Regions from separate parts of the Bradyrhizobium sp. 31Argb genome, predicted to be linked through region 3. Evidence: predicted binding sites of a transcription regulator. Region 3 holds the regulator's gene; each other region holds the start of a gene.

Region 1 (3,275 bases), on a different contig from region 3:
CAATAGATTCGGCCGTGTTCCAGGAAGCGGCCGATCACCGATTTGACGCGGATGTTCTCGGAAAGCCCGGGCAGGCCCGGCCTGAGGCAGCAGATGCCGCGCACCACGAGCTCGATCGGCACTCCCGCCTGCGATGCTTCATAGAGCGCGTCGATGATGTCGGGGTCGACCAGCGAGTTCATCTTCATCCAGATCGCGGCCGGGCGGCCGTGTCGCGCATGGTTGCTCTCGCCCTGGATATGCTCGATCATGCGCTTGCGCAGCGTGAGCGGCGACACCGCCATCTTCTCGATGTCGCTCGGCTCGGCATAGCCGGTGATGTAGTTGAACACACGCGCGGCGTCGCGGCCGATGATCGGGTCTGACGTGAAGTAGGAGAGATCGGTGTAGATGCGCGCGGTCACCGGATGGTAGTTGCCGGTGCCGGTGTGGACATAGGTCGTGAGATTGCCGCCCTCGCGGCGCACCACCATCGATAATTTGGCGTGGGTCTTGAGCTCGATGAAGCCGTAGACCACCTGCACGCCGGCGCGCTCGAGGTCGCGCGCCCAGCGGATGTTCGCTTCCTCGTCGAAGCGCGCCTTCAGCTCGATCAGCGCCGTGACCGACTTGCCGGCTTCAGCCGCTTCGGCGAGCGCGCGCACGATCGGCGAATTCTGCGAGGTGCGATAGAGCGTCTGCTTGATGGCGACGACGTCGGGGTCGCGGGCGGCCTGCTGCAGGAACTGCACCACGACGTCGAAGGATTCGTAGGGGTGGTGGACGATCAGGTCCTTCTGCCGGATCGCGGCGAAGATATCACCGCCATGGTCGCGCACCCGTTCCGGATGACGCGGCACATAGGGTGTGAATTCGAGATCGGGCCGGTCGAGCCGGGTGAGTTGCGACAGCTCGTTCATGGCCAGCACGCCGTCGACCAGGAAAACCTCGTCGTCGGCGGCGTTGAGCGCGTGCTGCACGAACAGGCGCAGCTCTTCCGGCATCTTGGCCTCGATCTCCAGCCGGATCACCGATCCGCGCCGACGTCGCTTCAGCGCGGTCTCGAACGTGCGGACGAGGTCTTCGGCTTCTTCCTCGATTTCGATTTCGGAGTCGCGGATGACGCGGAAGGCGCCCTGGCCGTTGACCGTGTAGCCCGGGAACAGGCGCCCGATGAAGAGGCCGGTGGCCTGCTCCAACGTGATCAGGCGCAGCCGGCCATCACTGGGGATGCGGATGAAGCGGTCGATCTTGCCGGGCATGCGGATCAGCGCGTTCATCGCCTTGCCGTCGGAGACCCGGGATAATTGCAGGGCCACCGTGAAGCCGAGGTTCGGAATGAACGGGAAGGGATGCGCCGGATCGATCGCGAGCGGCGTCAGCAGCGGGAAGATGCTGTGCAGGAAATGATCCTCGATCCAGGCCCGCTCCGTCTTGGTGACGTCCCGCCCATCGACGAGGTTGATGCCGACTTCCGAGAGCATCGTGCGCAGGTCGCTCCAGATCGCCTGCTGGTCGGAGGCGAGCTTGGAAACGGTCTGGTTGATCAGGACGAGCTGTTCGGATGGCGTCAGGCCATCGGGGCTGCGCTCCGGGATGCCTTCACGGACCTGCGCCTTGATACCGGCGACGCGGACCATGAAGAACTCGTCGAGGTTGTTGGCGGATATCGACAGGAATCTCACCCGCTCGAGCGCGGGATGGCCGGGATTGACGGCCTCTTCCAGCACGCGGCGATTGAAATGCAGCCAGGAAAGCTCGCGGTTGATGAAGCGTTCGGGGCTCGTCGCGACCGCCGGCAGCCTCTCAGCAACCTGTTCTTTCTCTTGTACTTCAATAGGTTGTGCCGATTCCATGAAGTTCTCGATCCATTCGCGTTCAGGGCCAGAGCCACTCAAGCAAAGGCAACGCAAACCTTGTGATAAGGGGATGACGTTTCGATGACATTGACGTTCTCCGCGCCAGCGCCGTCAAGTCACAGGGTCAGGCGTTGCGCCACAGTTCCGCCGCCAGCGCCCGGGTCACCGGCCGCCCGAGCCGCAGCGCCTCGGTGTCGAGCAGTTCCACCGCCTGGCGGGCGGCGGCGTAGGAGCGCTCGATCCGGCTGGCGAGATAGCTCACCAGTGATTCGTCCACGGTCATCTGGCGGTCCGTGCAGTATTTGACGATCAGGCCGCGAAACAAGAGATCGTCTGGCGGCAACAATGACACGGTCGGCACCGCACGCAGCCGTGACCGGAGGTCGCGCAATTCGATCTCGAACGCCGACGGCGGAATGCGAGCGGTCATCAGCACGAAGGCTTCGTCCTGGCGGGCGAGATTGAGCAGGTGAAACATCGCGCGCTCGTCGAAGCCGTGCGGGTTCAAGTCTTCGACAACGAGTGCACCGGTCGCGAGGTCCGCCGGCACGGTCTCGGCCGACAGTGCGTGCGCCGCTGTCGAGCGCGCGCCGGCCCGCTCGGCCCAGATCGCGGCGAGGTGGCTTTTCCCCGATCCTTCGGGGCCGACCAGCAGCATGATGCGGTTCGGCCAGTCGGGCCAGCTCTCGATCAGAGCGAGGCCGGCCTCATTCGCCGTTCCCTCGAGGAAGTCGTCGCGGGTCAGGCTCTCCGCATGCGGCAGCGCCAACGCAAGCTGACGAGGGTGAACGCTACCTGCCACGCAAAAACTCTCCGGGGCTTTCATTCTCTTGACGCGTTTTCTGCGCAGATAAGTCTACGCAATCTGCGTAAACTTGATTGCTATGCGAACCGGTGCCCACTTCGCTCGAAAACGCTCTTAGCTCGAAAGCGCTCTAGCGCGCTTCGATCGTGCTCATGTGCCGCACCCACTCCACGAGATAGAGGGAGACGGAAACCAAAGTAAAGATGGTGACAAATCCCATCAGGATCAGATCATAAGGCCTTGGCTGGAAACCGAAACCGAGCGAGGCCAGCACCAGGGCTGCGAAGGCAACCTGAGCCCCCGTGTTAAGTTTCGAGACCATCAGCGGTTTTATCTCGACCGGCTTGTCGAACAGCCAGGACACGATCACCGCCGCCACGATCATGATGTCGCGCGACACCACGAGGATGACAAGCCAGCGCGGCACCGCGCCCCAGATCCCGAGCGCCACATAGATCGACACCAGCAGCGCCTTGTCGGCGAGCGGATCGAGCAGGGCGCCGAGCTCGCTCGTCATGTTGAAGCGCTTGGCGAGGAAACCGTCGACGGCGTCGCTGACGCCGGCAATCACGAAGATCGCAAACGCGATTTCCATCTGGCTGGAGACGATCGCCCAGACGATGACCGGCACC
Region 2 (3,275 bases), on a different contig from region 3:
CACGATCGACACGTAGACGAGCGTGTTGCGCAGCGAGGCGACGAAAGCCTCATCAGCGAATATCCCCTCGAAATTGGTCAAGCCGACAAAATGCAAGCTCGTCGTCCCGAACTGCCAATCGGTCAGGGCGATGGCAACGATGGCGGCCACCGGCAAAATGAAAAGAATGAGCAGCAGCACTGTCGCGGGACCGGTGAGCGCGACGGCTGCAAGCGCCTCCCCTGGTCTGCGCGCCGGCAGTACCTTGGCCGGCGGATCGGTGTCCGATCGGCCTGATGAGGCGTCATACCGCGCGCCGATCACCATCCTCATCGCGCATGCCCGCGTCTGGCCGCAACGTTCGTGTCGACGACGGCGGCGGGAGGTCGGCGGTCGGCGTAGGTTCGGATTCGCTGTCCTTCGGGCGCAAACAGCAGCACCCGCTCGGCGCGCACCGCCAGATGAATTTGTTCGCCGGCAGCGACATGAGGCGCCCGCTCCGCATCCAGCCGCGCGATCACCGGTTCAGCTTGTCCCTCTGCGTCGAGATGGAGATAGAGGTCCGAACCCAGGTGTTCGACGAGCCGCACCCGTCCGGCGAGCAATTCTCCCCGTCCGCCCGAAGCGACCGGGGTGAAAGCTTCCGGCCGGATGCCGAGCACGACGGAACTGCCCGGCTGCCGGCCGGTTTCGATCGCCAGCATGTGGCCACCAACGTGGATCCCTCCACCCTCGCCGACGCGCGCCTCGACCATGGTGATCTTCGGAGAGCCGATGAACTCGGCCACGCGCCGTTCCGCCGGATCGGCATAGATCTCAAGCGGCCGGCCAACCTGCCGCAGCTTTCCGTCGAGCATCACGGCGACCCGGTCCGAGAGCGTCATCGCCTCGGCCTGGTCGTGCGTAACATAGACAAATGTCACGCCGAGTCTGCGATGCAGTTGCTTGATTTCCGCGCGCATGGTGACGCGCAGCTTGGCGTCGAGATTGGAGAGCGGCTCGTCCATCAGGAATACCGACGGACGGCGCACCATCGCGCGTCCGACGGCGACGCGCTGACGCTGGCCGCCGGAGAGCTCACCGGGCTTCCGGCCAAGGACATGCTCAATCTCGAGCGCGCTCGCGGTTTGGCGCACGTCCTCTTCGATCTGCCGGACCTTGGCTTGCGTTCCCGCAAGAAGACGGCCAACGATAGGCAAGCGCTGCAAGGGGCTCAGGCGACGCATCTTCAACGGCAGCGCCATATTCGCTGCGACCGTCATGTGCGGGTAGAGCGCGTAGGACTGAAAGACCATGGCGACGCCGCGCTGCTTCGGGCGCAGCCCGTCGACCGCGAGCCCGCCGATGACGACGGTGCCGGAATCCTGCGCCTCGAGGCCTGCGATGATCCGCAGAAGCGTGGACTTTCCGCAACCGGACGGCCCGAGCAGAGTGAGAAATTCACCGTCCTCGATGTCGAGAGAAACGGCATCCAGAACAGGACTGCCGCCATAATCTTTCGATAGCCTGTCAAGGCTGATCGCTGCCATCCCTGTTCCATCCTGTCCGGCGCAAGCCCTCTCGACTTGCGGCCAAAATCTGTCTAGACAGATTTTGCTACAGTTGGATGACAATCTGACCTTCTTGCCCACAGGGTTCGGCAGGTGGCTTGTGGCTATGCGGGTCCTGTTAGGACAAGCATGGCCGGGAGCCCTGACCAACCCTGATTTCGAGTGGTAATCCGGATGCGGCCCAAACTATCTGCGGAGTCTCAAGAGCCCCGGTGGAAACAGCTGGAGCAAACGCTTCTGCAGGACATTCAGGGCGGACGATTTGACGGTGCCGGACGCTTGCCGTCCGAGCACGAATTGGCCGAGCGCTTCGGCGTCAACCGCCACACCGCGCGCCAGGCCATCGCGGGCCTCGTCCAGCGCGGCATCATCTTCAAGCGTAAGGGCGGCGGCTCCTATCTGGTCCCCGGCATGATCGACTACGAGATCGGAGAGCGCACGCGCTTCAGCACCAATGTCGCGCTCCAGGGTCGCGAGCCCAGCCGCACGCTTCTGGAGGTGAGCGAGCGCAAGGCTCACGCTCGGGCTTGCGCGGCACTGGAGATGGCCGAGGGCGAGATGTCAGTCTTCATTCAGGTCATCGGAGAAGCGGACGGCATACCGATCAGCATTGGCGACACCTATCTTCCCGCCCGCCGGTTTCAGGGCTTCGGTGCGGTCTATCGCCAGACCATGTCGATCACGAAGACGCTCGCCCAGTTCGGCATCCACGACTACACCCGCGAAACGACCCGCGTCATTGCACGCAACCCCTCCCAGGACGAGGTCCGACACCTGCGACAGTCCGCGATGACGCCGATCCTCGCGGTCGAGAGTGTCGACGTCGATCGCGACAAGCGTCCGATCGTCTACCACGAGACCCGATTTGCGGGAGAACGCGTCCAGTTTGTCGTGAAGCGCGGCGATTGATCGATCGTGTCATCTGGTTCCAAGCATCAGCGTGGCCTCTTGCCGATCAGATGCTTGACGTCGTACATCGGGCCGGCTCTGGGTCTACGCCCGCAATCAGCGGCCATGGGGTGGACCTGAGCCTCCGGCTGCAGTCCATCTGTTCGCCCCGGACCCCAAGGCTGAGCGTCCGGTCGCGCATCTTGCCGACTTCAGAGGCATCCTGCATGTCGACGCATTCGCCGGCTTCGAGCAGCTGGCCGACAAGGAGCGCATCACTCCCGCCGCCTCTTGGAGTCCCTCCCGCCGCAAGTTCTACGACGTAGCCGAGGCCACCGGATCACCTGTGGCAACAGACGCCTTGCGTCAGATCGACGAGCTCTACGCGATCGAGCGCGCATCCTCGGACAATCCCCCGCCTCTGGATTTTTGCTGGTCAGGAAGATCCCTCGAAATGCCAGTTCCATGATTTCTCCTCATACGGCCTCGTTTTCCGCAGACAATGACCGCCGTCGCTCGACAGTTTAAACGTGGAGCATAACCGCCAGCGGTTGTAACGCCCCCGCTCCTCATGTTCATGCGCCGTTGTTTCGTCGATTGACTTTGACGCGCTGCTATACTGTCCCTGAAATCAAAGGATTCCGCAAATGTCGGTGCAGTTCCCGCCAATCGAACCATACGTGAGTGGTTTGCTCGATGTGGGAGACGGGCATGAGGTCTATTGGGAGAGTTGCGGTAATTCCGAGGCCAAGCCCGCGCTGTTCCTGCACGGTGGCCCAGGCTCGGGCTGCTCGGCGGGGCAGCGTCGCTTCTTTGATCCGAGCCTCTATCGCGCCGTGCTGTTCGATCAGCGCGGGT
Region 3 (3,275 bases):
TCCCCAGAAATCGCTGCCGGAAGCGCCGCCGAAGGTGACGGCACGCAGCCTCAACTTCTATTACGGCGAGCACCACGCGCTGAAGAACATCAACCTGGCGCTCGGCACCAACCGCGTCACCGCCTTCATCGGTCCTTCCGGTTGCGGCAAGTCAACGCTGCTGCGGATCTTCAACCGGATGTACGACCTCTATCCCGGCCAGCGCGCCACCGGCCAACTGATGCTGGACCAGACCAACATTCTCGACCCCAAGCTCGATCTCAACCTGCTGCGGGCGCGGATCGGAATGGTGTTCCAGAAGCCGACGCCGTTCCCGATGACGATCTATGAGAACATCGCCTTCGGCATCCGCCTTTACGAGAAGATCTCGAAATCCGAAATGGACGGCCGAGTCGAGAAAGCGCTGCGCGGCGGCGCGCTGTGGAACGAGGTCAAGGACAAGCTCAACGCCTCCGGCCTGAGCCTCTCCGGCGGCCAGCAGCAGCGTCTGTGCATCGCCCGCACGGTTGCGGTGCGGCCCGAAGTGATCCTGTTCGACGAGCCCTGCTCGGCGCTCGATCCGATCTCGACCGCCAAGGTCGAGGAACTGATCCAGGAGCTGTCGGAGGACTACACGATCGCGATCGTCACGCATAACATGCAGCAGGCGGCGCGCGTCTCCGACAAGACCGCGTTCATGTATCTGGGCGAACTGATCGAGTTTGACGACACCAGCAAGATCTTCACCTCGCCGAGCGATCGTCGCACCCAGGACTACATCACCGGCCGGTTCGGTTGAGGAGGGACATCATGGCTTCTGAACATACCGCCAAGGCGTTCGACAGCGATCTTCAGGAACTGACCCGTCTGGTCGCGGAGATGGGCGGGCTGGTCGAACGGATGATCACCGAATCCGTCGATGCGCTGATCCGCCGCGACATTGCGCTCGGCAAGCGTGTCGTCGCTTCCGACATCGAGATCGACAGCCTGCAGCGCGTGATCGAAGAGCGCGCCGTGCTGACGATCGCCCGCCGCCAGCCGATGGCCGTCGACCTGCGCGAGATCGTCGGCGCGATGCGGGTGGCGACCGACCTCGAGCGGATCGGCGACCTCGCCAAGAACATGGGCAAGCGCGTCGCCGCGCTGGAGAACGACTTCCAGCCGCTGAAGCTGATCCGCGGCTTGGAGCACATGACCGACCTCGTGCTGTCGCAGGTCAAGTCCGTGCTCGACGCTTATGCCGCGCACGATCTGCCGGCCGCGATGAACGTCTGGAAGAGCGACGAGGAGGTGGACGCGATCTGCACCTCGCTGTTCCGCGAGCTCCTCACCTACATGATGGAAGATCCGCGCAACATCTCGTTCTGCATCCACCTGATGTTCTGCGCCAAGAACATCGAGCGGATCGGCGACCACGCCACCAACATCGCGGAGACGGTGTTCTACATGATCGAGGGTCAGCAGATGACCGACAAGCGGCCGAAGGGGGATATGACGACGTTCGCCACGACCGTTCCGGGCAACTAGAGCACATCCAGGAAAGTCGAAGCCGGTTTTCCGAAGAAGATCCTGCTCAAAACATCAAAGGAAGAGTGGGATGACGATTCAGGCAGAGAGTCATCCCGCTATAGGAGAAGCCAAGCCGATGAGCGCACGCATTCTGGTGGTCGAAGACGAAGAAGCGCTGACGACGCTGTTGCGCTACAATCTCGATGCAGAAGGCTATGATGTCGAAACGGTCGCCCGTGGAGATGATGCGGACACAAGGCTCAAGGAACGCATTCCCGACCTTGTCGTGCTCGACTGGATGCTGCCGGGACTCTCCGGCATCGAGCTGTGCCGCCGTCTACGGGCGCGGCCGGAGACCAAGCAGCTCCCGATCATCATGCTGACCGCGCGCGGCGAGGAAAGCGAGCGCGTGAGGGGACTGGCGACCGGCGCCGACGACTACATCGTCAAGCCGTTCTCGGTGCCTGAACTGCTGGCGCGGGTGAAGGGCCTGTTGCGTCGGGCAAGTCCGGAGCGGCTCGCCACCGTGCTCACCTATGGCGACATCGAGCTCGACCGCGAGAAGCGTCGCGTCGCGCGCTCGGGCCGTCCGATCGATCTCGGCCCGACCGAATATCGCCTGCTGGAGTTCTTCCTGGAGCATCCCGGCCGCGTGTTCAGCCGCGAGCAGTTGCTCGACAGCGTCTGGGGGCGCGACATCTATATCGACGAGCGCACCGTCGACGTCCACATCGGCCGCCTGCGCAAATTGCTCAATCCCGGCCGCGAGCAGGACCCGATCCGCACCGTCCGCGGCGCGGGCTACGCGCTGGATGATCGCTTCGCGAAGGCCGAGCAGTCGTAACTCGGCGACCTCAATCCGTAGCCCGGGTGCAGCGAAGCGTAACCCGGGGAAATTTGGACCTGCCGATACAGCATTGCCGGGTTACGCTGCGCTTCACCCGGGCTACGATCTGTCGTCGGCTTACTTGCCGTGTGACGGCTTGACCGTCGGACGGCGGCGGTCCGCTGCCGGCTGGTAGGCGACGCGGGAGTGGTGCGCGCAATAGGGAAGGCCGGGAAGCGCCTTGCCGCCGCAGAAGAAGAATTCCGGGCTCGAGGGATCGCCGACCGGCCAGTGGCAGGTGGCCTCGTTCAATTCGAGCAGCGACAGCCGCTGGCTCATCGGCACCACATTGTCGTAGGCGATAGGGTCCGCTTCCACCTCCACCTCGAAGGCGTGCGCGAGCGCGGTGTTGCCGCGGGAGACCGGACGCGCCACGCGCATCATCGGCTGTGCGGGACGCGCCTTGCGCTGCCGCGGTGCGGTGGCGGCTGGACTCTTGGCGCGACCCGAGAGGCCGAGCCGGTGCACCTTGCCGATCACTGCATTGCGCGTCACGTTGCCGAGTTCCGCTGCGATCTGGCTGGCCGAGAGCCCGGCTTCCCAGAGCTTCTTCAATTGCTCGACGCGTTCGTCGGACCAGGTCAATACCGTCATCGCATCTTTCCCTTCGCGTTGCGCCGGCCGATCCTGGGACAGCGCTGCGATGCCTAATCTCAAAAATCCCTGCGGGCAGAATCCCTTAAGGCTCGCCGGGCACGAAAACCGCACCCGAACGTGTACGCCGCACACAAAGGACTCTAGGGATCAAAACTGCCGCACGAGATGTCGTACCCGACAGGCCAGACGCTACAATATGGCGTGACTCTGGCGCAAGAGTCCGCGCCTATGCGTCCACATGTTCCGACATTTAGGGATTGCAATCGGGCTTTTCCACTACACTGGAAACCCGCGGATTACCCGG

Evidence for each region. The regulator PhoB, encoded in region 3, activates phosphate uptake and scavenging genes when phosphate is short. The targets are predictions, from matches to a motif close to TGTCATNNANCTGTCAT.
Region 1: AAFX91_RS34430 (RNA degradosome polyphosphate kinase) is a predicted target of PhoB. The motif match lies at 1,909-1,925, and genes of this name have one in related genera.
Region 2: phnF (phosphonate metabolism transcriptional regulator PhnF) is a predicted target of PhoB. The motif match lies at 1,575-1,591, and genes of this name have one in related genera.

What each region holds. Positions count from the first base shown of each region.
Region 1 is NZ_JBEGDB010000287.1:4,978-8,252, reverse strand. Features, by position in the region: gene AAFX91_RS34430 (RNA degradosome polyphosphate kinase) at 1-1,835, opposite strand, end outside; gene AAFX91_RS34425 (chromosomal replication initiator DnaA) at 1,963-2,640, opposite strand; gene AAFX91_RS34420 (CDP-alcohol phosphatidyltransferase family protein) at 2,774-3,275, opposite strand, start outside.
Region 2 is NZ_JBEGDB010000122.1:1,240-4,514, reverse strand. Features, by position in the region: gene AAFX91_RS22650 (carbohydrate ABC transporter permease) at 1-312, opposite strand, end outside; gene AAFX91_RS22645 (ABC transporter ATP-binding protein) at 309-1,508, opposite strand; gene phnF (phosphonate metabolism transcriptional regulator PhnF) at 1,704-2,438, shown strand; partial or broken gene AAFX91_RS22635 (transposase) at 2,563-2,886, shown strand; gene pip (prolyl aminopeptidase) at 3,065-3,275, shown strand, end outside.
Region 3 is NZ_JBEGDB010000201.1:2,337-5,611, reverse strand. Features, by position in the region: gene pstB (phosphate ABC transporter ATP-binding protein PstB) at 1-778, shown strand, start outside; gene phoU (phosphate signaling complex protein PhoU) at 790-1,506, shown strand; gene phoB (phosphate regulon transcriptional regulator PhoB) at 1,625-2,332, shown strand; gene AAFX91_RS29425 (GcrA family cell cycle regulator) at 2,453-2,968, opposite strand.